Regions from separate parts of the Vibrio cortegadensis genome, predicted to be linked through region 2. Evidence: predicted binding sites of a transcription regulator. Region 2 holds the regulator's gene; the other holds the start of a gene.
What was found. Region 2 encodes MetJ, which represses methionine synthesis genes. Its sites were predicted from a motif close to TTAGACNTNTANANGTCTAA; they were not measured.
Positions count from the first base shown of each region.

Region 1: metH (methionine synthase) is a predicted target of MetJ. The motif match lies at 5,955-5,974, and genes of this name have one in related genera.

Region 1 covers NZ_AP025472.1:2,768,697-2,781,398, reverse strand. The annotation lists rRNA gene OCV39_RS12905 (23S ribosomal RNA) at 1-2,856, shown strand, start outside; rRNA gene rrf (5S ribosomal RNA) at 2,987-3,102, shown strand; tRNA gene OCV39_RS12895 (tRNA-Asp) at 3,170-3,246, shown strand; partial or broken gene OCV39_RS12890 (IS630 family transposase) at 3,325-4,332, opposite strand; gene OCV39_RS12885 (cation:proton antiporter) at 4,552-5,832, opposite strand; gene metH (methionine synthase) at 6,023-9,700, shown strand; gene lysC (lysine-sensitive aspartokinase 3) at 9,764-11,137, opposite strand; lysine riboswitch at 11,237-11,413, opposite strand; gene OCV39_RS12870 (pyridoxal-phosphate-dependent aminotransferase family protein) at 11,579-12,697, shown strand.
Region 2 covers NZ_AP025472.1:230,990-243,691, forward strand. The annotation lists gene OCV39_RS01050 (1,4-dihydroxy-2-naphthoate polyprenyltransferase) at 1-794, opposite strand, end outside; gene hslU (HslU--HslV peptidase ATPase subunit) at 936-2,273, opposite strand; gene hslV (ATP-dependent protease subunit HslV) at 2,323-2,877, opposite strand; gene ftsN (cell division protein FtsN) at 3,055-3,585, opposite strand; gene cytR (DNA-binding transcriptional regulator CytR) at 3,735-4,742, opposite strand; gene priA (primosomal protein N') at 4,977-7,178, opposite strand; gene rpmE (50S ribosomal protein L31) at 7,552-7,767, shown strand; gene OCV39_RS01085 (malic enzyme-like NAD(P)-binding protein) at 7,987-9,261, shown strand; gene metJ (met regulon transcriptional regulator MetJ) at 9,452-9,772, opposite strand; gene OCV39_RS01095 (O-succinylhomoserine (thiol)-lyase) at 9,998-11,182, shown strand; gene OCV39_RS01100 (bifunctional aspartate kinase/homoserine dehydrogenase II) at 11,183-12,702, shown strand, end outside.

The DNA of each region.
Region 1 (12,702 bases), 580 kb from region 2:
GCAGTCAGAGGCGATGAAGGACGTATTAACTTGCGATAAGCCCAGATTAGACAGTAAAAGTCTTTTGAGTCTGGGATTTCCGAATGGGGAAACCCACTAGCATAAGCTAGTATCGTTACGTGAATACATAGCGTAACGAGGCGAACTCGGGGAACTGAAACATCTAAGTACCCGAAGGAAGAGAAATCAACCGAGATTCCGAAAGTAGCGGCGAGCGAAATTGGATTAGCCCTTAAGCTTTTAATGATGCAGGTGAAGACTCTGGAAAGTGTCGCAGCAAAGGGTGATAGCCCCGTAACCGACGCATCATAATCAGTGAAATCGAGTAGGGCGGGACACGTGATATCCTGTCTGAATATGGGGGGACCATCCTCCAAGGCTAAATACTACTGACTGACCGATAGTGAACCAGTACCGTGAGGGAAAGGCGAAAAGAACCCCTGTGAGGGGAGTGAAATAGAACCTGAAACCGTGTACGTACAAGCAGTAGGAGCACCTTCGTGGTGTGACTGCGTACCTTTTGTATAATGGGTCAGCGACTTATATTCAGTGGCAAGGTTAACCGTTTAGGGGAGCCGTAGGGAAACCGAGTCTTAACTGGGCGACACAGTCTCTGGATATAGACCCGAAACCGAGTGATCTAGCCATGGGCAGGTTGAAGGTTGAGTAACATCAACTGGAGGACCGAACCGACTAATGTTGAAAAATTAGCGGATGACTTGTGGCTAGGGGTGAAAGGCCAATCAAACTCGGAGATAGCTGGTTCTCCCCGAAATCTATTTAGGTAGAGCCTCGGACGAATACTACTGGGGGTAGAGCACTGTTAAGGCTAGGGGGTCATCCCGACTTACCAACCCTTTGCAAACTCCGAATACCAGTAAGTACTATCCGGGAGACACACGGCGGGTGCTAACGTCCGTCGTGAAGAGGGAAACAACCCAGACCGCCAGCTAAGGTCCCAAATTATTACTAAGTGGGAAACGATGTGGGAAGGCTCAGACAGCCAGGATGTTGGCTTAGAAGCAGCCATCATTTAAAGAAAGCGTAATAGCTCACTGGTCGAGTCGGCCTGCGCGGAAGATGTAACGGGGCTAAGTAATAAACCGAAGCTGCGGCTGCACACTTAGGTGTGTGGGGTAGGGGAGCGTTCTGTAAGCGGTTGAAGGTGGTTCGTAAGGGCTGCTGGACGTATCAGAAGTGCGAATGCTGACATGAGTAACGATAATGGGAGTGAAAAACTCCCACGCCGGAAGACCAAGGGTTCCTGTCCAACGTTAATCGGGGCAGGGTAAGTCGACCCCTAAGGCGAGGCTGAAAAGCGTAGTCGATGGGAAACGGGTTAATATTCCCGTACTTCTTATAATTGCGATGGGGGGACGGAGAAGGCTAGGTGGGCCTGGCGACGGTTGTCCAGGTTCAAGTGCGTAGGCTAAGAGTTTAGGTAAATCCGGACTCTTGTTAGGCTGAGACACGATGTCGAGCACCTACGGGTGTGAAGTCATTGATGCCATACTTCCAGGAAAAGCCTCTAAGCTTCAGATTATAAGAAATCGTACCCCAAACCGACACAGGTGGTCGGGTAGAGAATACCAAGGCGCTTGAGAGAACTCGGGTGAAGGAACTAGGCAAAATGGTACCGTAACTTCGGGAGAAGGTACGCTCTTGGCGGTGAAGTCCCTTGCGGATGGAGCTACTAGGAGTCGCAGATACCAGGTGGCTGCAACTGTTTATTAAAAACACAGCACTGTGCAAAATCGTAAGATGACGTATACGGTGTGACGCCTGCCCGGTGCCGGAAGGTTAATTGATGGGGTTAGACTTCGGTCGAAGCTCTTGATCGAAGCCCCGGTAAACGGCGGCCGTAACTATAACGGTCCTAAGGTAGCGAAATTCCTTGTCGGGTAAGTTCCGACCTGCACGAATGGCGTAATGATGGCCACGCTGTCTCCACCCGAGACTCAGTGAAATTGAAATCGCTGTGAAGATGCAGTGTACCCGCGGCTAGACGGAAAGACCCCGTGAACCTTTACTACAGCTTGGCACTGAACATTGACCCTACATGTGTAGGATAGGTGGGAGACTTTGAAACCGCGTCGCCAGATGCGGTGGAGTCAACCTTGAAATACCACCCTTGTATGCTTGATGTTCTAACGTAGGTCCCTTATCGGGATTGCGGACAGTGCCTGGTGGGTAGTTTGACTGGGGCGGTCTCCTCCCAAAGAGTAACGGAGGAGCACGAAGGTGGGCTAAACACGGTTGGACATCGTGTGGTTAGTGCAATGGCATAAGCCCGCTTGACTGCGAGAATGACAATTCGAGCAGGTACGAAAGTAGGTCATAGTGATCCGGTGGTTCTGAATGGAAGGGCCATCGCTCAACGGATAAAAGGTACTCCGGGGATAACAGGCTGATACCGCCCAAGAGTTCATATCGACGGCGGTGTTTGGCACCTCGATGTCGGCTCATCACATCCTGGGGCTGAAGTCGGTCCCAAGGGTATGGCTGTTCGCCATTTAAAGTGGTACGCGAGCTGGGTTTAGAACGTCGTGAGACAGTTCGGTCCCTATCTGCCGTGGGCGTTGGAAGATTGAAGGGGGCTGCTCCTAGTACGAGAGGACCGGAGTGGACGAACCTCTGGTGTTCGGGTTGTCACGCCAGTGGCATTGCCCGGTAGCTAAGTTCGGAATCGATAAGCGCTGAAAGCATCTAAGCGCGAAGCGAGCCCTGAGATGAGTCTTCCCTGGCACTTTAAGTGCCCTAAAGGGTTGTTCAAGACTAGAACGTTGATAGGCAGGGTGTGTAAGTGCTGCGAGGCATTGAGCTAACCTGTACTAATTGCCCGTGAGGCTTAACCATACAACACCCAAGGGGTTTTGATGGACTCGATATATACAGACAAACTTGAATGAGTTTAGAGAACTAAAACAGCTTTCCGAATTATTTTACCTTTAGCTTTTTTAAAAGCTGAAAGTAGAAAAAGAATTTGCTTGGCGACCATAGCGTTGCGGACCCACCTGACTCCATACCGAACTCAGAAGTGAAACGCAGTAGCGCCGATGGTAGTGTGGGGCTTCCCCATGTGAGAGTAGGACATCGCCAGGCTTTAAATTAAATCTGTAGGTTGACCGACCTGGAGATATGGACGCTCACATAGTGAGTTGACCACTGCGGAGTGGTAGTTCAGTTGGTTAGAATACCGGCCTGTCACGCCGGGGGTCGCGGGTTCGAGTCCCGTCCACTCCGCCACTTATTTTAAAAGCCCTAATCGAAAGATTAGGGCTTTTTTACGTTTGCCATTTGAGAAAATAATACCAATTCGGTTAATTAAGTGGTCAGATTTAACCAATCTCTAAAGCAGAGTGAGATGACTCTGCTTTTATCTTCACAAAACGATGCCACGCTCCACATAATGTCTCTACGATATCGTCATAGTTTTCGAAGCACCTATTTGCTACTTCATTTTGACGGAGCCAACTCCATACCTGTTCTATAGGGTTAAGCTCGGGAGAATAAGGTGGGATATGGATGACGGTGAGGCTCTCAAATTCATCTGCAAGATAGCTCTGATGCTAACTCGCTTGGTTCATGATAACAACGGCATGCTTGCCAACCTGTGTGGCTTGAGAAATCAATCTGAGTTGCTCTTTCATTGTTCAGAGGAACCACTATCGTGTCGTAACACATATTGCACCGAATAGGTATGCATACTCGAATTACTGTTGTTGTACTACTCTGGGGCGCGTACCTTTCTCTGCCCATATTCGCGTTGTTATATTACGTTGACCAAATCTAGCCTCGTCTTGAAACCATATTTGAACATCTTTTAAGGGGACATGACCAAGGATCTTAAGGATTTTAAGGAACATTTCGATTGGGAATTTTTTCAAAAGCTGCTTGGGCTTCAATTGACTGCTTAGGATGTTTAGAACGAGTAGTGATCCTACTCAGACCAATGTCATGTAATAACTGATAGAGCGCCGACTTTTTATATGATGTATCGAAATGGCTTTCTATATAAAGCCCAATGTCTCTCGCTTGAAGGCGGCCGCCACTTTCATTAGCTGCGTGCTCGATAATATATTCTTTGACTTGTGATTTCTGCTCATCAGTTAGGCGACGGGGTCTACCAGAATGTGGTTTCTCTTGAAGTCCTTCAAGACCATTATCAAGATATGCTTTGACCTATTTATTGACGCTTACTCTGCTAACTTTAAGGTACTTAGCTATTTTAGTGCGACTTTTACCGTCAACAAAATGAGAAACGGCTAAATAACGCATTCTAAGTCGAGCATTGGTTGTGGAATTAATCAAACTCGGAAAGTCATGCTTCATAAGGACTCCTTTTACGAGTCTTTATTAGGTCATAAAATTAACGGAATTGATATTACAAGTTTTGAAATCAGTATTATCAAGGCTATCCATTAATCGTTATTACAATAGTCTGGTAGCCTTAATTAGAGAATAAATTACAATTAGTGAATGTAGTGGAGTGTTTAAATTTATTCACGAACATGGTTTTTTACAAAAGATCCAATCTCCATTGCATAATCATTACACGTTATTTTTCTCTTCTTTTTTCGCTTTCTCTATTAGTGGTGTAATCGTTGATCCCTGAATTAGAATTGAGAAAACGACAACGGCATATGTCATGACAAGTAGAATCTCTTTAACATCTATCATTTTATCTGGAATGACCATTACGCCCGATGGAATGGATAGTGCCATTGCAAGCGCAAGCCCTCCTCTGAGTCCACCCCAAGTCAGTATTTTTATCGACCATCGATTGTAAGTTCGAAAGCGACGAAAGCCTAAGTATGATATCCACACACTCAAATAACGACTGACAAGAACAAGAGGGATAGCGAATATCATTAAGAGCCAATCCTCTTGGTGAAACTCAAAAAGTAGCATCGACATACCAATTAATAGAAATAACACGCCGTTTAAAAACTCATCGACGAGTTCCCAAAAGTGATCGAGATGTTCTTCACTCTCTTTCGAAAAACCAATGTAGCGAGTCCAGTTGCCGATCATAATTCCGGAGACAACCATAGCAAGCGGCCCTGAAACGTGAATAACATCGGCAAATACATAGCCAGCCGTTGGGATGCCTATAGTCAGTAGCAGCTCCATAGAATGATCATTAGTAGAACTGATGAGGTAGTGAAAAAGAAGACCTAAGGCGAAACCGTAGATTATGCCACCCAGCCCTTCTTGGATAAACAGCATGGTGACACTTCTAGCTGTTGGTTGTTCTGTGCCAAAAGCAATAGTGAATAAAGTGACAAAAATAACCAAGCCAAAGCCATCATTGAACAGCGATTCGCCCTCGATCTGAGTTGATATCCGCTTTGGCGCATCAAGCTTTTTCACTATAGCTAACACAGCGATAGGGTCGGTTGGAGAGATTAGTGATCCAAACAAGAGGCAGTAGACTAAGTCAAAATCAATTCCAATGAGTTGACAGAATGTATATAGAATGAAGCCAATGAAAAATGTGGAGAATAATGTAGCACCTAACGCTAATGTCGTGATTTCCCACTTTTGATCTTTTAGATTCGGAAGTTTTATCCCCAAACCTCCTGCAAATAATAGAAAGCCTAAAATGCCCTTAAGTAGGAAATCTTCAAAGTTGATGGTTGCCATCGTATCTGTGGCGACTTCTGTTAATTGAAACCAATCATTTTGTCCTGCAATAATGATAAGCAAAGATAACATTAGAGCGCCAGCTGTTATGGCAATGGTGGTTTGCATCTTTCCTATCTTGCTGTTTATAAAAGCAATCATCATCGCAGCAGCGGATAAAAAGCAAAGAGTGTAATAGACAGACATTCACGGACCTATTTGTAACAAAATATGAATAATATTTTCAGCGGATAAAGCCCAAATAGCAAACAGTTTTTGTTAATGCTCTGTGAAGTTATTAGTTTCTTCTGAACAAGAATAAAGGAGTTATAGACGTCTAGATTTCTACTTTTTCTGTGATAGGATGTTAGAACAACTAAAGGAATGAGGTGGTATTGTGGGAAGCAATATAAGAAAACAGATAGAAGCTCAACTTAAGCAGAGGATTTTGCTTATTGATGGTGGCATGGGAACTATGATCCAGGGCTACAAACTCGAAGAACAGGAGTATCGAGGGGAGCGTTTTTCTGAGTGGCATTGCGATCTGAAAGGAAATAATGACCTATTAGTACTTAGCCAACCTCAAATTATTAGTGAGATACATCATCAGTACCTAGAAGCGGGTGCTGATATTTTAGAAACTAATACCTTTAATGCGACGACCATTGCCATGGCTGACTATGACATGGAATCGCTGAGTCGAGATATTAACTTTGCTGCGGCTAAACTCGCTCGAACTGCAGCTGACGAATGGACTAAAAAGACACCTGATAAGCCGCGATACGTGGCAGGTGTATTAGGTCCAACTAACCGAACTTGTTCCATTTCGCCAGATGTGAACGATCCTGGCTACCGAAATGTTTCTTTTGATGAATTAGTAGAAGCTTACTCTGAATCGACGCTTGCCTTGATTGAGGGAGGGAGCGATCTCATCCTGATTGAAACTATATTTGATACTCTGAATGCTAAAGCATGTGCATTCGCGGTTGAAACGGTTTTTGATGAGTTAGGTTATTCGCTTCCTGTCATGATCTCAGGAACTATAACAGATGCATCTGGGCGTACTTTATCAGGACAAACTACAGAAGCTTTTTACAACGCACTAAGGCATGTACGACCTATATCGTTCGGTTTGAACTGTGCTTTGGGGCCAGATGAACTTCGCCCTTATGTTGATGAATTGTCGCGTATTTCTGAATGTAGTGTTTCTGCTCACCCTAACGCAGGCCTCCCTAATGCATTTGGCGAATATGATTTGTCACCAGAAGACATGGCTGAACATGTCAAAGAATGGGCTCAAAGTGGATTTTTGAACCTTATTGGTGGCTGTTGTGGCACAACGCCTGAACATATTCGTCAGATGGCTCAGGCTGTGGAAAATATTACGCCAAGAGCTTTGCCAGAGCTTCCTATTGCTTGTCGACTTTCTGGTTTAGAACCTTTAACTATTTCCAAAGAATCATTGTTTGTTAACGTTGGTGAGCGTACCAATGTGACGGGTTCTGCTCGCTTTAAACGTCTGATTAAAGAAGAACTTTATGATGAAGCTCTAAGTGTTGCGCAGGAACAAGTTGAAAATGGTGCCCAAATTATCGATATCAACATGGATGAAGGAATGCTTGATGCCGAAGCGTGTATGGTTCGCTTCCTTAATTTATGTGCTTCTGAGCCCGAGATATCCAAAGTCCCAGTGATGGTTGATTCCTCTAAATGGGAAGTGATTGAAGCCGGACTTAAATGCATTCAGGGTAAAGGTATTGTTAACTCGATCTCTCTTAAAGAGGGCAAAGAAAAGTTTGTAGAGCAAGCCAAGCTCGTTCGTCGCTATGGTGCTGCTGTGATTGTTATGGCATTTGATGAAGTTGGGCAGGCCGATACACGTGAACGTAAAATAGAAATTTGTACTAACGCCTATAACATTCTTGTCGATGAGGTTGGCTTTCCACCTGAAGACATTATATTCGATCCCAATATCTTTGCCGTTGCGACAGGGATTGATGAGCATAATAACTATGCGGTCGATTTCATTGAAGCGGTCGGTGATATCAAACGAACACTTCCTCATGCCATGATCTCTGGTGGTGTTTCAAACGTCTCATTTTCATTTCGCGGTAATAATTACGTTCGTGAAGCTATCCATGCTGTATTTCTATATCACTGTTTTAAAAATGGTATGGATATGGGAATTGTTAACGCAGGCCAGCTTGAGATTTACGACAATGTCCCTGAAGATTTACGCGAAGCAGTTGAAGATGTAGTCCTAAATAGAAGAGATGATTCGACAGAGCGTCTATTAGATATTGCGACAGAATACTTGGAGCGGGCTGTAGGAAAAGTTGAAGATAAGTCAGCACTTGAATGGCGAACTTGGCCTGTAGAGAAACGTTTAGAACACTCTTTAGTCAAGGGGATCACTGATTTTATTGTCGAAGATACTGAAGAAGCCCGAACAAATGCGAGTCGTCCTATTGAAGTGATAGAAGGCCCATTAATGGATGGGATGAACGTGGTTGGTGACCTCTTTGGTGAAGGGAAAATGTTCTTGCCTCAAGTGGTTAAGTCAGCCCGAGTGATGAAGCAAGCCGTTGCTCACTTAGAGCCTTTTATCAATGCATCAAAAGAAGCGGGAAGCACGAATGGTAAAATTCTTCTCGCAACTGTAAAAGGAGATGTTCACGATATCGGTAAAAACATTGTAGGGGTCGTGCTGCAGTGTAATAACTATGAAATTATCGATTTAGGAGTAATGGTTCCTTGCGAAAAAATACTGAAGGTCGCCAAAGAAGAGAATGTCGATATCATCGGATTATCAGGTTTGATAACGCCTTCGCTTGATGAGATGGTACATGTGGCAAAAGAGATGGAACGACAGGGATTTGATTTGCCACTATTGATTGGCGGTGCGACAACGTCAAAAGCACACACCGCAGTTAAAATTGAACAGAACTACAATCAGCCAGTTGTCTATGTCAACAACGCTTCTCGTGCGGTTGGGGTTTGTACCTCTTTACTCTCTAATGAACTAAAACCAGCCTTCATTGAAAAGCTTGATCTAGATTATGACCGAGTTCGAGACCAGCATAATCGCAAAACACCACGAACGAAACCTATTACACTTGAAGAAGCAAGAGCGAATCGAGTTGAGATTGATTGGCAAGCTTATACACCGCCAGCACCTAAAAAACCGGGAGTCCATATTTTTGATGATGTGGACATTGCCACACTGAAAGATTACATCGACTGGACGCCATTTTTTATGACGTGGTCATTGATGGGGAAATATCCTGCAATTCTTGATCATGAAGAAGTTGGTGAAGAAGCGAAGCGCTTGTATCAAGACGCGAATGAGTTACTTGATCGGGTAGAACGAGAAGGATTGCTCAAAGTTCGTGGTATGTGTGCACTTTTCCCTGCAAATAGTGTTGATGATGACATTGAAGTGTATTCAAATGAATCACGCACTGAAGTCTTAGATATCTTGCATAACTTACGTCAACAGACGGCTAAACCGAAAGGATTTAACTACTGCCTGTCAGATTACATTGCACCAAAATCGAGTGGTAAAGCGGATTGGATTGGTGGCTTTGCGGTGACGGGTGGCATTGGGGAACGTGAACTGGCTGACGATTATAAAGCTAAAGGTGATGATTATAATGCCATTATGATTCAAGCTGTGGCTGACCGTTTAGCTGAAGCTTTCGCTGAATATTTGCATGAGAAAGTACGTAAGGATATTTGGGGTTATGCGGTTGATGAGAATTTATCGAATGATGAATTGATCCGTGAAAAATACCAAGGCATCCGACCTGCTCCTGGTTATCCAGCATGTCCTGAACATACAGAAAAAGGGACATTATGGACGTTGATGAATGTAGAAGAAGCGATTGGTATGTCATTGACGTCTAGCTATGCAATGTGGCCGGGCGCGTCGGTTTCGGGAATGTATTTCTCACACCCTGATTCTCGCTATTTTGCGATTGCGCAGATCCAACAAGATCAAGTGGAAAGCTATGCCGATCGTAAAGGGTGGGATAAGTTGGAAGCCGAAAAATGGCTTGGGCCTAATATCAATTAGAAAAGTGTCTTAATAAAATGCCCGCTGATCATCAGCGGGCATTTTTGTTCGTGGTCGTATTAATTATGACTCTTCAAATAACTCTTGATGGAGTTTTTGAATGGCGCTTTTGGCAACCGACTCGTGGAGTAAGAAGCATAGATTATGCGGGCTGGCACCGTAACAAATCATGCGTAAATTAAAATCTTCCAGCGTGCTGAATACCTGTTTCGCGTATCCTTTACTTTCACTCATGTTATTACCAATAAGAGCAACAAGGCAGAGGTTGTGCTCGACATCGACGGTGCACAGTGCTTCAAGTTCTTGTTTTACAATGCTTGGTAATTGAGGTGCTCCGCCTGCGGTATCTGTTTGATCAAGAGTGAGAGAGACACTTACTTCAGATGTGGTGATTAAATCAACAGAGATTTTATGCTTAGCTAGAATCTGGAAAACATCGGCCAAAAAGCCGTAAGCATGAAACATGTTTGGGCTGCGCAGTGTCACCATGGTTTGATTGCAGCGTAACGCGAGAGCCCTAAAAAGAGGTGCGCTGGCGACCTCTTGACGAATCCATGTCCCTCCTTTCTCTGGTTCTTTTGAGGATCCAACAAAAACGGGGATCTGGTGTCGCAATGCAGGTAATAAAGTTGAAGGGTGGAGGATCTTGGCCCCAAAATTGGCCATTTCAGAGGCTTCACTAAAACTAATTTCTGGAATTGGGGAGGCTTTTTGCGCAATACGAGGATCTGTAGTGTAGATACCTGGGACATCTGTCCAAATTTCTAAACCTGATGCTGAAACTGCTTCAGCAATAAGTGCGGCACTATAATCACTGCCTCCTCTTCCAAGTGTAGTAGTTTGGCCGTTTGAATCAGATCCAATGAAGCCTTGAGTGACAACAACATGTTCTTGGCAAAGAGGAGAGAGCTTCTTACTTGCAAGTGAGGAAATGATGTCTAATTGAGGTTCTGCTTTTCCAAACGCACTATCAGTTTTTAGTATTTCGCGAATATCAAACCTTACCGCATGAATTCCACGCTCTCGCATTAGTTGAGTCAAAATGTGCGTCGACATTAACTCGCCACAAGCAACAAGATTATCGGTGAGTCTCGCGGAGGGCTGAGATGCCGATTCTTCAGCCAAACTTGCAACATCACTCAATATGACATCGATTGATTGTTTAATAGACTGAGCATCAGTCAATTGCTCAAGTATTGCTTGGTGAATCTTATCAATCTTATTAATCAACTCTTGGCGACGTGTTGATTCGGTAACGCCATTCGCTAATTCAACTAATAGATTAGTCACGCCAGAACACGCACTGCTGACGATGAGTTTAGTGTTTGGGTTGTTTTCTACAACTGCAGCACAACGGCTCATTGCTTCAAAGTTAGCGACACTTGTCCCGCCAAATTTTGCAACGTTAAAGGAACCAGCTACATTCAATGTGCTCACGATATATCTCCCACGACTTCCTGATAAATAATTACGGATTGGTAATCCAACATCCAATGTTTGAAGAGAGAATTGAGCAGAGGCAATAATAGAATAGAACACCTCAGAAGCTCCTCATCAGATAGAACTGATGACAGTCGAAGGGATTCAGCCCGTTCAACCGACAACTCAAAGCCACAACTTTGAATTACCTCGGCATTGCTCCCCATGAATGGTTTGTATTGGAGTTGAGGCTCCACAAAACATCTGCCTGGGCAATGCTCCTCTTCTGCTAGATAGCTTAGACATTGAACGTTTTTAGGGAAGAAAAGTCAATTACTATGCATAAAATAAATTTAACATTTTTGTGACACTGGTTTGACCTCATACTTGAGTCGAATTGTTGTTCGCTGAAAATTCGATTAACCTATTCACTCATATAGCCATTCGCAAGGAGCGTTTATGCCAATTCAAAGTTTTTTTCCACCACATCGAACATTGATGGGGCCGGGACCATCGGATATCTCACCGCAGGTCTTACAAGCGCTTAGTCGTCCAACTGTTGGTCATCTTGACCCACTTTTTATTCAAATGATGGATGAACTTAAACAACTACTAAAGTATGCATTTCAGACTGAAAATGAGTTCACTATTGCTGTTTCAGCTCCAGGCAGTGCGGGCATGGAAGCTTGCTTTGTTAACCTCATTGAGCCAGGCGATAAAGTGATTGTTTGCCGCAATGGAGTGTTTGGCGAACGAATGCGTGAAAATGTGATCCGTTGTGGTGGTGAAGTAGTCCTAGTGGACGATGAATGGGGTAAACCCGTCTCCATTGGTAAAGTTGAGCAGGCATTAGTTGAAAACCCGGATACGAAGATCCTCGCTTTTGTCCATGCAGAAACGTCCACAGGAGCATTGAGTAATGCTCAAGCGTTAGGTAAGTTAGCAAAAGATTACGGTGCTTTAACGATTGTCGATGCTGTTACCTCTTTAGGTGGCGTGCCTTTGCTGGTGGATGAATGGCAGTTAGACGCGGTTTATTCAGGAAGCCAAAAGTGTCTGTCTTGTGTTCCTGGTCTATCCCCTCTGACTTTCTCTGCTAAAGCCATTGAAAAAATTGAATCGAGATCAACGCCGATTCAGAGTTGGTTTCTTGATCAAAGTTTAGTGTTGGGCTATTGGAGCGGAGAAGGAAAACGTAGCTATCACCACACGGCACCTGTCAACAGTTTGTATGCACTACATGAAGCGTTAGTGTTACTCCAAAATGAAGGGCTTGAACAGGCTTGGAAGCGTCATAAACAGATGCATGAAAAACTGAAAAGTGGCCTTGAGCGACTGGGTTTCACCTTTGTGGTTGATGAAGCGAGCAGATTACCTCAGCTTAATGCCGTGTTTATCCCTGAAGGTATTGATGAAGCGGCGGTTCGAGGGCATTTATTGAATGAGTATAACCTTGAGATTGGTGCTGGCCTTGGCGCTTTGGCGGGTAAAGCTTGGCGAATTGGTTTGATGGGTTATGCAGCACGCAATGAAAATGTGTCGTTATGCTTACGAGCGTTAGAAGAGTCGCTGACTTAAGCTGT
Region 2 (12,702 bases):
TTACTGTGCTTGATTACCATGATTAAGCTTAGTAGGAATGGCAGGCTGATCCACAGGGGTTTGCCTTGTAAGGTGAGATAAAGCGTAAAAGCAAACAGTGCGCCCCCTAATAATAGAGAGTGATACTGCTTGGCTTTCTGTTGGCCTAGTCTCACGGCAACGGTGCGTTTCCCACACGCTTCATCGTTTTCAATATCGCGCATGTTATTGATGTTCAGAACGGCAACAGCCAGTAAACCACAGCCTAATGATGGGAGAAACAATCCAAACTCAAGATTACCCGTGTGCAAGAAGTAAGTGCCCGACACGCCAAGTAAACCAAAGAATATGAAAACGGAAATATCACCTAACCCTACGTAGCCATAAGGTTTGCTGCCCATGGTATACGCAATGGCGGCAATAATGGCGAGCACGCCGAGTCCGATAAACGCCAAGATACTTTCAAGACTACTGAGGGCATAAAAAACTAAGCTCAAACCTGAGATGATGGTCAGTATGATATTCAGCGCAATGGCTTGTTTCATGACTTTCGGTGTGACCGCGCCAGATTGCATGGCTCTGACTGGGCCAAGACGTTCATCGTTGTCTGTGCCTTTTACTGCATCCCCGTAGTCATTCGCAAGGTTAGACAGTATTTGCAGCAATGTGGCAGTGAGAAAGGCCAACAGAGCGACAGGCAGAGAAAAATGACCAGCTGAAAAAGCGAGACTACTTCCTGTAAGAATCGAGACTAAAGCGAGAGGGAGTGTTTTTGGTCTTGCGGCATCAAGCCAGATCAGGAGTGACTGTTTCATTCGGTATTCATAGTTTTATACAATAAAGTCAGTATACGCGCTTTTTTTGATGAATAAAAAGCCCACTCGAAAGTGGGCTTAGAATTAGATCTCAGATAAAGCTTTGAATACGGATATTCAGTGAGTTGAAAATCGGTTCAATTACAGAATGAAGCGACTTAAATCTTCATCATCAACGAACTCGCCTAATCGTGAGCTAACGTATTCTGAATCGATGGTTAACTGGCTGCCTGATTTCTCTGTTGCATCAAATGAAATCTCATCCATTAGGCGCTCCATCACGGTATGCAAGCGACGTGCACCAATGTTTTCAGTGGTTTCGTTCACTTTCCATGCCGCTTCTGCGATTTGGTGAATGCCTTCCTTGGTGAATTCGATATCAACGCCTTCGGTTTTCATTAGCGCAACGTACTGCTCAGTCAGTGACGCTTTTGGTTCTGTTAGAATACGCTCGAAATCATGGCTAGAAAGTGCTTCAAGCTCAACTCGAATTGGTAGACGACCTTGTAATTCAGGGATCAAATCAGAAGGTTTCGCGACTTGGAATGCACCCGATGCAACAAACAGAATGTGGTCAGTTTTAACCATGCCGTGTTTGGTTGAAACGGTGCTGCCTTCAATCAGTGGAAGCAAATCACGCTGAACCCCTTCACGGGAAACATCTGGGCCTGAGCTTTCGCCACGTTTACAGATTTTATCGATCTCATCGATGAAGACGATGCCGTTGTTTTCAACGTTGTAAATCGCATTCTCTTTTAGCTCTTCAGGGTTAACCAGTTTTGCTGCTTCTTCTTCGGTTAACGCTTTGAAGGCATCTTTGATCTTCATCTTGCGTTTTTTCTTGGTGTCGCCAGCAAGGTTTTGGAACATGCCTTGCAGTTGGTTGGTCATCTCTTCCATGCCCGGAGGAGCCATGATCTCTACGCCCATTTGTGGCGCGGCAACATCAATGTCGATCTCTTTGTCGTCCAGTTTGCCTTCACGTAGCTTCTTGCGGAAGATTTGACGAGTGTTAGAGCTGGTCTCTTCTGCTGGTTGCTCGTTTTGACCCCAAGCATCACGAGCGGGTGGCAGTAGGGCATCTAAAACGCGATCTTCTGCTTGCTCTTCAGCGCGGTATTTTACTTTTTCCATCGCTTGTTGGTGCGTCATCTTCACGGCTACATCGGTCAGATCGCGAATAATGGTTTCTACTTCTTTACCCACATAACCCACTTCGGTGAACTTTGTTGCTTCCACTTTGATGAAAGGTGCATTAGCTAATCGAGCTAAACGACGAGCAATTTCTGTTTTACCAACACCGGTAGGACCAATCATTAGGATGTTTTTTGGTGTCACTTCTACACGTAAGCTCTCTTCAAGCTGCATTCGACGCCAGCGGTTACGTAGAGCAATCGCGACAGAACGTTTAGCGTTATCTTGACCAATGATGTGGCGGTTCAGTTCGTGAACAATCTCACGAGGAGTCATCTCAGACATGTTTATTCCTTAAAATCTATTCAATGCATGGTTGATGCGATACACAACACTATTTTTTGGTGTCTTCGCTGTTGTCAGCGTCAATGTCTAGTTCTTCAATAGTGTGGTGGTGGTTGGTGAATACGCAAATATCACCAGCAATTTTTAGTGATTTTTCAGCGATTTCACGCGCATCTAGATCCGTGTTCTCTAAAAGAGCAATCGCGGATGCTTGAGCAAAATTACCGCCAGAGCCAATGGCAATGAGGTCATTTTCAGGCTGAACCACATCGCCATTCCCGGTGATGATCAATGATGCGGTTTCGTCAGCGACAGCAAGCAGTGCTTCTAACTTTCTTAGCGCGCGATCGCTGCGCCAATCTTTTGCAAGTTCAACGGCCGCTTTGGTTAAATGACCTTGATGCATTTGAAGTTTGCTTTCGAAGCGTTCAAATAGAGTGAAGGCATCAGCAGTGCTTCCAGCAAATCCAGCCAGAACTTGATTGTTGTAGAGACGACGAACTTTACGTGCGTTGCCTTTCATTACGGTGTTGCCAAGAGATACTTGTCCATCACCCGCGATGACGACTTTATTATTACGGCGTACAGATACAATAGTAGTCACGAGTTGGCCTCTATTATTTAGATTACTTATTACTTGAGCTTCCGTGTGGTATCCGCGGGAACTCACATAAATGAAAATATGGTTTCGATAAAAACTATATGAGGATAAAGAGAAGCGAATTCAAGGGACAAAAAAGGGTAAGCGTTGAGGCTTACCCTAATTATGTCAATTAATGTGTTATTGCGTATCTTTCCAAATTGCGCACGGCTCAATCTTTGCTCGCTGCAGTTTATGACGATCTCGCTCAGCATCTCGTTTGAGTTTGTATGGCCCTAAAACAACACGGTACCAACTGCTGTTCTCTTTCTTGCGAATTTTACTGTTGATCCCTTGAAAAGCGATATCGAGTTTGCGGCTTTCTGCTTGAGACATCGATTTATAAGCGCCGCACTGCATGATGTATGGAATGGCAGAGACAACTTGTTCTTTGGCTTTCACTTCCACTTCGCGGTTCGGTAATGAATCGACGTAATCCCACTTCTCTTCAGGAGGGGGAGGAAGGGATTTCGCTGGCTTAGGTTTTGGCTTGGTTTTGACCACAGGCGCTGGTGGTTCAGGATCGTTACTTAAAATATACAGCCCATAACTAAACCCACTTAGCAGAAGAACGGCTAAGAGTCCGATGCGCCACGGCTTTCGGCGTGGAGCTTGTTTTTTGGTCGGCTTTTTAGGGGCTCGACCGCGCTTTACATAATCTTTATTCGCCACAGCATTATTCGACAGTTAAATTCTCTGCTCTCATGGTAATCCAGATTGAGTGGATAGAACAGTAGGAGAGATAAAAACGGAAGCAGCGCACTAAAATGCACTGCTTCAAATCATTTTCATTCTTTTAGGCTTTTAAAATCGACAAGCAATCAACTCATTCGTGGTGGCGCAGCACTGCCGCGAACGATCAATTCAGTCTCAAGGAGCCTTGAACCAGCACTGACTTCGTTCCCTTTGAGAAGCTCTAACATCATCAATACGGCTTGGCGTCCAATTTCATATCGAGGCTGAGAGATGGTCGTCAGAGGTGGATCGCAATATTCAGAGAATTGAATGTCATCAAAGCCAACAAAAGAGAGATCTTGTGGAACGCGTAAGCCTAGTTTTTTCGCTTCTTGAATCGCTCCAATAGCCATGGTGTCGTTATGACAGAAAATAGCGGTTGGCGCTTCTGGTAGAGACAGTAGCTTTCTCACAGCCCTTGCCCCCGCTTCAAACGTAAAGTCACCTTGTACCGTAAAGGTTGGATTCATGATGATCCCCGCTCGACGCAGCGCTTGCTGATAACCTTGTTGACGGAATTTACATAAGGTTGCCGATTCTGGCCCTGTGATTTGAGCGATACGCTTGTGCCCAAGTTGGGTGAGATAGTTCACCGCATCAAATGCTGAAGTTAAGTTATCGATATGAACGGTGGGGAGCTCAAGTTCTGGTGCAAATTCACACGCCATGACCATCGGAGGAAGGTTTTTCTGTTCAGGTTTACTGACATCAAAAGGAAGGTCGGTCCCCAACAATAGCATACCATCGGCTTGTTTGGTAAAGACGAGGTTTACAAGGGAAGACTCACGCTTCTTCTGTTGCCCACTGTCACCAAGGAGGACTAAGTAGTCAAACTCCATGGCGGTATCTTCTATGCCTCGTATGATCTCAGTAAAGTAAGGATCGCAAATGTCGGGAATAATGGCGACAATCGTTTTTGATTCATTTCGGCGTAAATTTCTTGCCAAAGAGTTCGGTGAATAACCAGCTTCTAAAACAGCATCTTCAACACGTTTACGGGTTGAGGATGATACTTTTTCCGGATTCATTAACGCACGTGATACGGTCGCAGTTGATACTCCAGCCAGCTGGGCAACATCCTTCATTGTCGCCATACTAAATCCTCTTAAGTCACTTACTTACATGCCAACATGGCATTTAATTATTGTTTTAATGAATGAAATACGTCAGTTACATTTTTTAACGTTTTCTGTTGAGGAGATAGTTTATTCAATTCCAAAGAGAAAGTTACGGGCTGTTTAACAAAAATTACATTGTCTATGTGACTTCGCTCACGATAAATGTGAATACATTTTCTGATTACATTGTCATTAGGGGCATTCGCACCATCAACTAAGATCTTGGGGCTCGATATCCAGCGACCAACGCACTTTTTTGGCGCTGGGTAACAGATTAATCGCAGGCTTCGCGCTATAGAGCAGCTTTTGCATTAATGGTCTGCTTTGAGTTTGAAGCAGTAATTGCCAGCGTGATTTCCCTGCTCGTTTCGCTAATGGCGCAGGCGTCGGGCCAAGCACCATGCAGCTATCATCAAATAGCGGATGAGCTTCAAGTGTGTGACGTACTTGGCGAAGAAACTCTTCTACCTGTTGCGGATTGTTCGCTTCAGCCCTAAAAAGCGTTAGATGGGAATAGGGTGGCAACTGCGCCATTTTTCGCTCTTCCAATGCGCTAATTGCAAAGTGACGATAATCTTTGTGTAGCAATGCCTGTAGTAACCCGTGTTCAGGGTGATGAGTTTGTAAGATCACTTCTCCGGGTTTACTGGCGCGTCCTGCTCGACCTGCCACTTGAATAAAGAGCTGAGCCAAACGTTCAGCCGCTCGAAAATCACTGCTGTAGAGCGAACCGTCAATATCGAGTAAACCCACCAATGTTACATTGGGGAAGTGGTGCCCTTTGGCGAGCATTTGAGTGCCGATAAGAATTTGGAATTCACCTTTGCGAATCGATTCTAGCGCGGACTCTAAACTGCCTTTACGGCGGGTGCTGTCGCGATCAATTCGAATGGTTTTGTATTCTGGGAAAAGTTGCTCTAACTGTGTTTCAAGCTGCTCGGTGCCGACGCCAACGGTAACAAGCTGAGTGGACCCGCATCCATGACATTGATGGATGACAGGTTGCTGAGAGCCACAGTGATGACAGCGAACTTCACTGCTGTGCTGGTGGAAGGTGTAGTACGCATCGCAGCGTTTACATTCTGCAATCCAGCCACACTCATGGCACATCAAAGCTGGGGAGAAACCGCGTCGATTTAAAAACAGCATCACTTGGTTGCCCGCTTTAAGATGACGGCGCATTTCGGCAATCAGTGGTGCGGATAATCCACTTTCTAAATAGAGCCCTTTCACATCCAATACTTTATTGGTGGTTGGAAGGGCAACCCCTGCTCGTTGGCTTAAGGTTAGATGATGGTATTTACCACTGAGCGCATTATGCAGCGTTTCAAGTGCTGGCGTCGCGGTGCCAAGAATGATTGGGATCTGCGCTTTGTTCGCGCGCATAATGGCGACGTCACGGGCGTGGTAGCGTAGGCTGTCTTGTTGTTTGTAAGAGGCATCATGCTCTTCATCGACGATAATAATGCCAAGATCCGCAAAAGGCGTGAACAGAGCTGATCGAGTGCCAATGACAATGCCTGAAATATTATCGCGAGCAGAAAGCCAAGCGTTCAGACGTTCGGTGTCATTTAACCCTGAATGGATCACTTCAACCGGCACATTAAACCGTTTTTTAAAGCGGTTAATGGTTTGTGGGGTCAATCCAATCTCAGGAACCAGCACTAACGCTTGTTTTCCCTGTTCGAGGATGGGCTTAATCATATTCAGGTAGACTTCGGTCTTCCCCGAACCTGTCACCCCTTCTAATAAATAGCAGCCGAATTCGGTTTGGCTGTTGACGGTGGCGATCGCAATCGCTTGTTCTTCATTGAGCTTAGGTTTATCGCAATCGGCTTCAACCTGATGATTCCATGCCGTGATCTTTGGTTTTTTCTCTAATGATTCAATCCACCCTTTCTCTTGCAGGGTTTTCAGTACAGTGCTGCCCACTTCGTGATCGATAAACTCTTGGTGAGGGACATTGCCATTTTCGAGCATATGCATCACTTTCGCTTGCTTGACTGCACGACCAAACCCTTGCATGAGCTGATTTTTCCCTGATGCGGTCAGTTGCCATTCCACCAAGGTGGCAAAATCAGCGGCTTTCCCTTTACGTAACGCAGAAGGAAGCGCGTTGGTTAGGGTTTCACCTAGGGGATATTGGTAAAATTTGCTGCACCAGGTTAATAGGGTATACACCGACTCAGAGAAAACAGGTTGGTTATCTAAGACTTGCTTAATGCTTTTTAGCTGCTCGCGAGGGAAATCGGATTCATTGACCAGTGCTGTGACGATCCCGACTAATGTTTGACGACCAAAAGGCACAGAGACTCGCCCACCAATAATTGGAAATAGGTGGCTAGGAATAAGATAATCGAACTGCTTATCTAGGGGAACAGGCAGAGCGATTCGAGCTATTGATGGGCGCATAGGGTCATAAATTCGGCACAATGATGAGAAAACACAGTCTAATTTAATCAGTTATGAAATTCGAGCTATCTTATTCTTAAGTAGACTAATGAAAAGGCGATAAAAGTCGGTATGCTGGCGTTCTGCTTAGGTTAAAACCGATGTGAATGGTCTTTAATCGGAGAGATAAGCCGTAATAAAGGCGCGTAAAACATTTAACGGTGAAAAAACTATCAAATTGGTTGATCCTAGGCAGGGGATTCATTACTATACTGCGCCTTAACGTCATGGCTTATTTTACCTTTGAGTAATTTAGCGGTGGCAATAATTTTTTAAACTACGTGTGGTGTCCGGCTTAGATTCGGATGGCGACACGGCCTAACGAGGTTATCCCATGAAAACTGGAATCCACCCAGAATACAAAGCTGTAAGCGCAACTTGTTCTTGTGGCAACACATTTGAATTCAACTCTACTCTAGGTAAAGATTCAATCCACCTAGACGTATGTGACAAATGTCACCCATTCTACACTGGTAAGCAACGTATCGTAGATACAGGCGGCCGTGTTGATCGCTTCAACAAGCGTTTCGGTGCTCTTTCTAGCAAGTAATTCTATTACTTTTGCTACACCGAATGAAAAAAGGACGCCATGGCGTCCTTTTTTATTATCTGCATTTTAGTGACATCTTCTAATGACTGGTCGAATGAGTAGATGAATCTGGTTTTTTAATGAATCAGATCGCAATCCTATCTATGAAGATTGACTTACATCAATTAATATTAGCATTCGACTCCATCATCACATTACCTTTTCGGGGATACTGCACCTATGTCAGACGACAATCACCAAGAGCTCTCTTCAGAAGAACTATTTCGCCAACAAGCACTTGATTACCATGCCTTCCCAAAACCGGGGAAAATTGCTTTAGAGCTAACCACGCCAGCAGACTCAGCTGAAGATCTGGCACTGGCCTACAGCCCAGGTGTTGCAGAACCTGTACGTGAAATCGCCCAAAACGTAGAGAACGTTTATAAGTACACAGCGAAAGGTAACATGGTTGCGGTGATCTCAAACGGCACCGCGATCCTTGGTTTAGGTAACCTTGGTCCAATCGCATCAAAACCTGTGATGGAAGGTAAAGCGTTACTGTTTAAACGTTTTGCTGGCCTTGATTCTATCGATATCGAAGTAAAACACCGCACTATCGACGAATTTGTCGACACAGTTGCGAACATTGCAGACACATTCGGTGGTATTAACTTAGAAGATATCAAAGCACCAGACTGTTTTGAAATTGAGCGTCGCTTGATTGAACGTTGTGATGTGCCTGTATTCCATGATGACCAACACGGTACCGCGATTGTAACGGCAGCGGGCATGCTGAATGCGATCGAACTTCAAGGTAAGAAATTAGAAGAGTGTACGATCGTTTGTCTTGGTGCGGGTGCAGCAGCTGTCGCTTGTATGGAGCTACTGATTAAGTGTGGCGCGATGCGTGAAAAAATCTACATGCTTGACCGTAAAGGCGTGATCCACACTCGCCGTGATGACATCAACGAGTACAAACAGCGTTTTGCGAACAATACTGACAAACGCACGTTGGAAGATGTGATTGATGGTGCTGACCTATTCTTAGGCGTATCAGGTCCAAACCTTCTTCCGGCTGAAGCGCTGAAATTAATGGCCGACAAGCCTGTTGTGTTTGCATGTTCGAATCCAGATCCAGAGATCAAACCTGCATTAGCTCATGAAGTGCGTAATGACCTGATTATGGGTACTGGCCGTTCTGACTATCCAAACCAAGTGAACAATGTTCTATGTTTCCCATTCATTTTCCGTGGTGCGCTAGATGTACGTGCAAGCGTGATTAATGATGAGATGAAACTGGCGGCGGTAGAAGCGATTCGTCAACTTGCTAAAGAGCCTGTTCCTGCTGAAGTATTGAAAGCGGCGGGTGTGGATGCACTTGAGTTTGGCGTCGATTACATTATTCCTAAACCGATGGACCCACGTTTGTTACCACGCGTAGCAAAAGCCGTGGCTGTGGCGGCGGTTGAATCTGGTGTAGCTCGTATTGAGATGCCAGAAAACTATATGCAGTAAGAACGTAATATGCAGTAAATACGTAGAGTGCAGTAAGAACGCAATGCAGTAAATCTGTAAATACACGACGTAATAAATCTGCACGCTAGCGAGACACTAAAAAGCCGCCAAACATTATGTTTAGCGGCTTTTTTAATGAGGTTAAGTTGAGACAACGCCCAAACGAACCAATGACATCAGCAGTAAGCGGTTACTCTTCGTCGAATGTTTCGAATTCGATGCCCATTGCAGTCATTAATTCTTTTGCTTCGGTTGGGATCTCATCCGGACGATCTTTACGTAGATCTTCATCAGTAGGAAGAGGTTGCCCAGTATAAGCATGCAAGAAGGCTTCACAAAGAAGTTCACTGTTTGTTGCGTGGCGTAGGTTGTTAATCTGACGGCGAGTACGCTCATCAGTGAGTACCTTTAATACTTTTAATGGGATCGAAACGGTAATTTTTTTAACCTGTTCGCTCTTTTTTCCATGCTCTGCGTATGGACTAATGTATTCACCATTCCAGTCTGCCATTGCGCACCTTCATTGTTATTGTTAGTTGTTTAAAAATAATAGGAGGGGATTTTAGCGGGATTTACCGCCATAAGCAAAGACATATAGACGTCTAGATGTGTTGACGGCTTACGCTTATAAACGTAAAGTGACATAAAGTAACGAGAATAACAACTCTCTAACACAGTGCCTTGATATCAATCAAGGTGTTGTGAGCATCGAATTCGACTTGGAAAGGAAACACATATGAGCAGCCGGAAGCCCGCGACTATCGCCGTACGAACAGGGATTGAGTCAGATTCTCAGCATAATGCCGTTGTCCCACCGATTTATCTTTCGACCAATTATAGCTTCCCAGCCTTCGGTGAAGTGCCTAAATATGACTATACCCGTTCTGGTAATCCAAACCGAGGATTATTAGAAACGGCACTGTTTGAGTTGGAATCGGGAAAAGGGGCAGTGGTCACAAATTGCGGTACATCGGCGCTCAACCTTTGGGTTTCTGCTTTTTTAGGCTCTGATGATCTGATTGTCGCACCGCACGATTGCTATGGTGGTACTTATCGCCTATTTAATACACGAGCTCAAAAAGGGGACTTTAAGGTTCTTTTTGTTGATCAATCAGATTGTGCTGCGTTGGATGCTGCGATTGCTCTGAAGCCGAAATTATTACTGCTTGAAACGCCGTCAAATCCGCTCGTTCGTGTTATCGATATCGAAGAGACATGCATTAAAGCTAAGCAAGTCGAGACGCTAGTGGCTGTCGATAATACCTTTTTGACACCTGTGTACCAAAAGCCATTAGAACTCGGTGCAGATTTCGTTATTCACTCGACCACTAAGTTTATTAACGGCCACTCGGATGTGATTGGTGGTGTTGTGGTGACGAAAACAGAAGAACATGCAGAAGAGTTGGCGTGGTGGGGAAACTGCATTGGCGCAACAGGAACACCATTTGATAGTTACATGACGTTACGTGGCATACGCACTCTGGGCGCAAGAATGCGTGTGCATGAAGAGAGTTCGATAGCCATCCTTAGCGAACTTCAGAAGCAATCTTTAGTCGATGTTATCTATCACCCAAGCCTGCCTGATCATCCCGGACATGATATCGCGAAGAAGCAGCAGTCTGGTTTTGGGTCTATGCTGAGCTTTGAGTTTGCAGGCAGTTTTGAACAACTGAAATATTTTGTCGATCAACTCGAATTATTCTCTTTAGCGGAATCCTTAGGTGGCGTTGAGAGTTTGATTTGCCACCCAGCTTCGATGACTCACCGTGCGATGGGGGAGGAAGCCTTGGCGGAAGCTGGCATTTCACAGCATTTATTACGTTTATCGGTTGGGCTAGAAGATGCTGACGATTTGATTAACGATTTATCACAAGCTTTTGCGAAAGCGGAGCGATTTACGGACGATGGAGAGGCCGTTTAAATGAGTGTTATTCGTCAACTGCATAAATTTGGTGGCAGTAGCTTAGCTGATCCTGAGTGTTATCAGCGCGTGGTGAATATTCTTAAAGAGTATTCGGGAGCGGATGATTTAGTGGTGGTGTCAGCGGCAGGGAAAACCACCAACCGTCTTATCGAGTTTTTAGAAGCGCTGGATAAAGATGGGCGTTTGGCGCATGAGGCTTTACAGTCATTGCGTCAATTTCAGACTGAATTGATTGAAACCTTGCTGAGTGGAGAATCACAAACGGCTTTGCTTGCAACGTTGAATGCTGAATTTAGTGCGCTAGGGGAGTTAACCACTCCGCTTTCGGCAACCGACAAAGCGAATGTGTTAGGCCATGGTGAAGTATGGTCGGCTCGATTGTTAGCTGAACTATTGTGTCAGTACGATCTTGCGGCTGTAGCTCAAGATGCTCGTGAGTTTTTACGGGCAGAAGCGGGTACGCAGCCAGAAGTCGATCGCGCGCGCTCTTATCCGTTGTTGAAAGAAATTCTTGCCCAACATACACATCATCGAATCGTGATCACTGGATTCATGGCGCAAGATTCCGCTCATGAAACGGTCTTGCTTGGTCGAAATGGTTCGGATTACTCGGCAACTGTGATTGGTGCATTAGCGGAAGTGAGCTGTGTGACGATTTGGAGCGATGTGGCTGGCGTATACAGCGCTGACCCAAGGCTTGTCTCGGATGCCTGTCTTCTGCCTCTGCTGCGCTTAGATGAGGCGAGCGAGCTGGCTCGTCTTGCTGCACCAGTATTGCATAGTCGCACTTTACAACCTGTCGCGCAAAGTGCGATGGATTTAAGTTTACGCTGTAGCCATCAACCCGAATCGGGATCGACTCGAATTGAGCGAGTGTTAGCTTCAGGGCGCGGCGCTAAGATCATTACCTCGTTAGATGAGGTGTTGTTGATCCAACTGACTTTCACCCAAGGTCATGATTTTAAGCGAATTGAAACGGACGTATTGCAGAGCCTAACTCGGGCGCAACTTGAACCTTTGGCTTATGAAGTCCAATCGGATCAGCACTGTTTGCGTTTAGCGTACACAGCAGAGATTGCTGGTGGCGCTCTTAGCCATTTGCAAGATTGTGCGGTGGAAGCCGAAATCAAATTGAAAGAGGGTTACTCGCTGATCGCGGCCGTTGGTGCTGGCGTCACTAAAAATCCAAATCATTGCTACGGTTTCTATCAGCAGTTGAAACACTCCCCAGTCGAATTTGTGTCGGAGTCGCTATCTGGATTGAGTTTAGTGGCGGTTCTACGCCGCAGTGAAACACCACCTTTAGTAAAAGGCATTCATACTCAACTTTTCCAAGCTCAGAAACGAGTAGCATTGGTATTGTGTGGTAAAGGCAATATTGGTTCGAGTTGGTTATCTCTGTTTACCGAGCAGAAAAGTGAGCTAGAAAAACGCCGAGGCATGAGCTTTGATTTAGTGGGTGTGGTGGGAAGCCAAACGTATTGGTTTGATGATAAAGGGATAGACCCGACCACAAT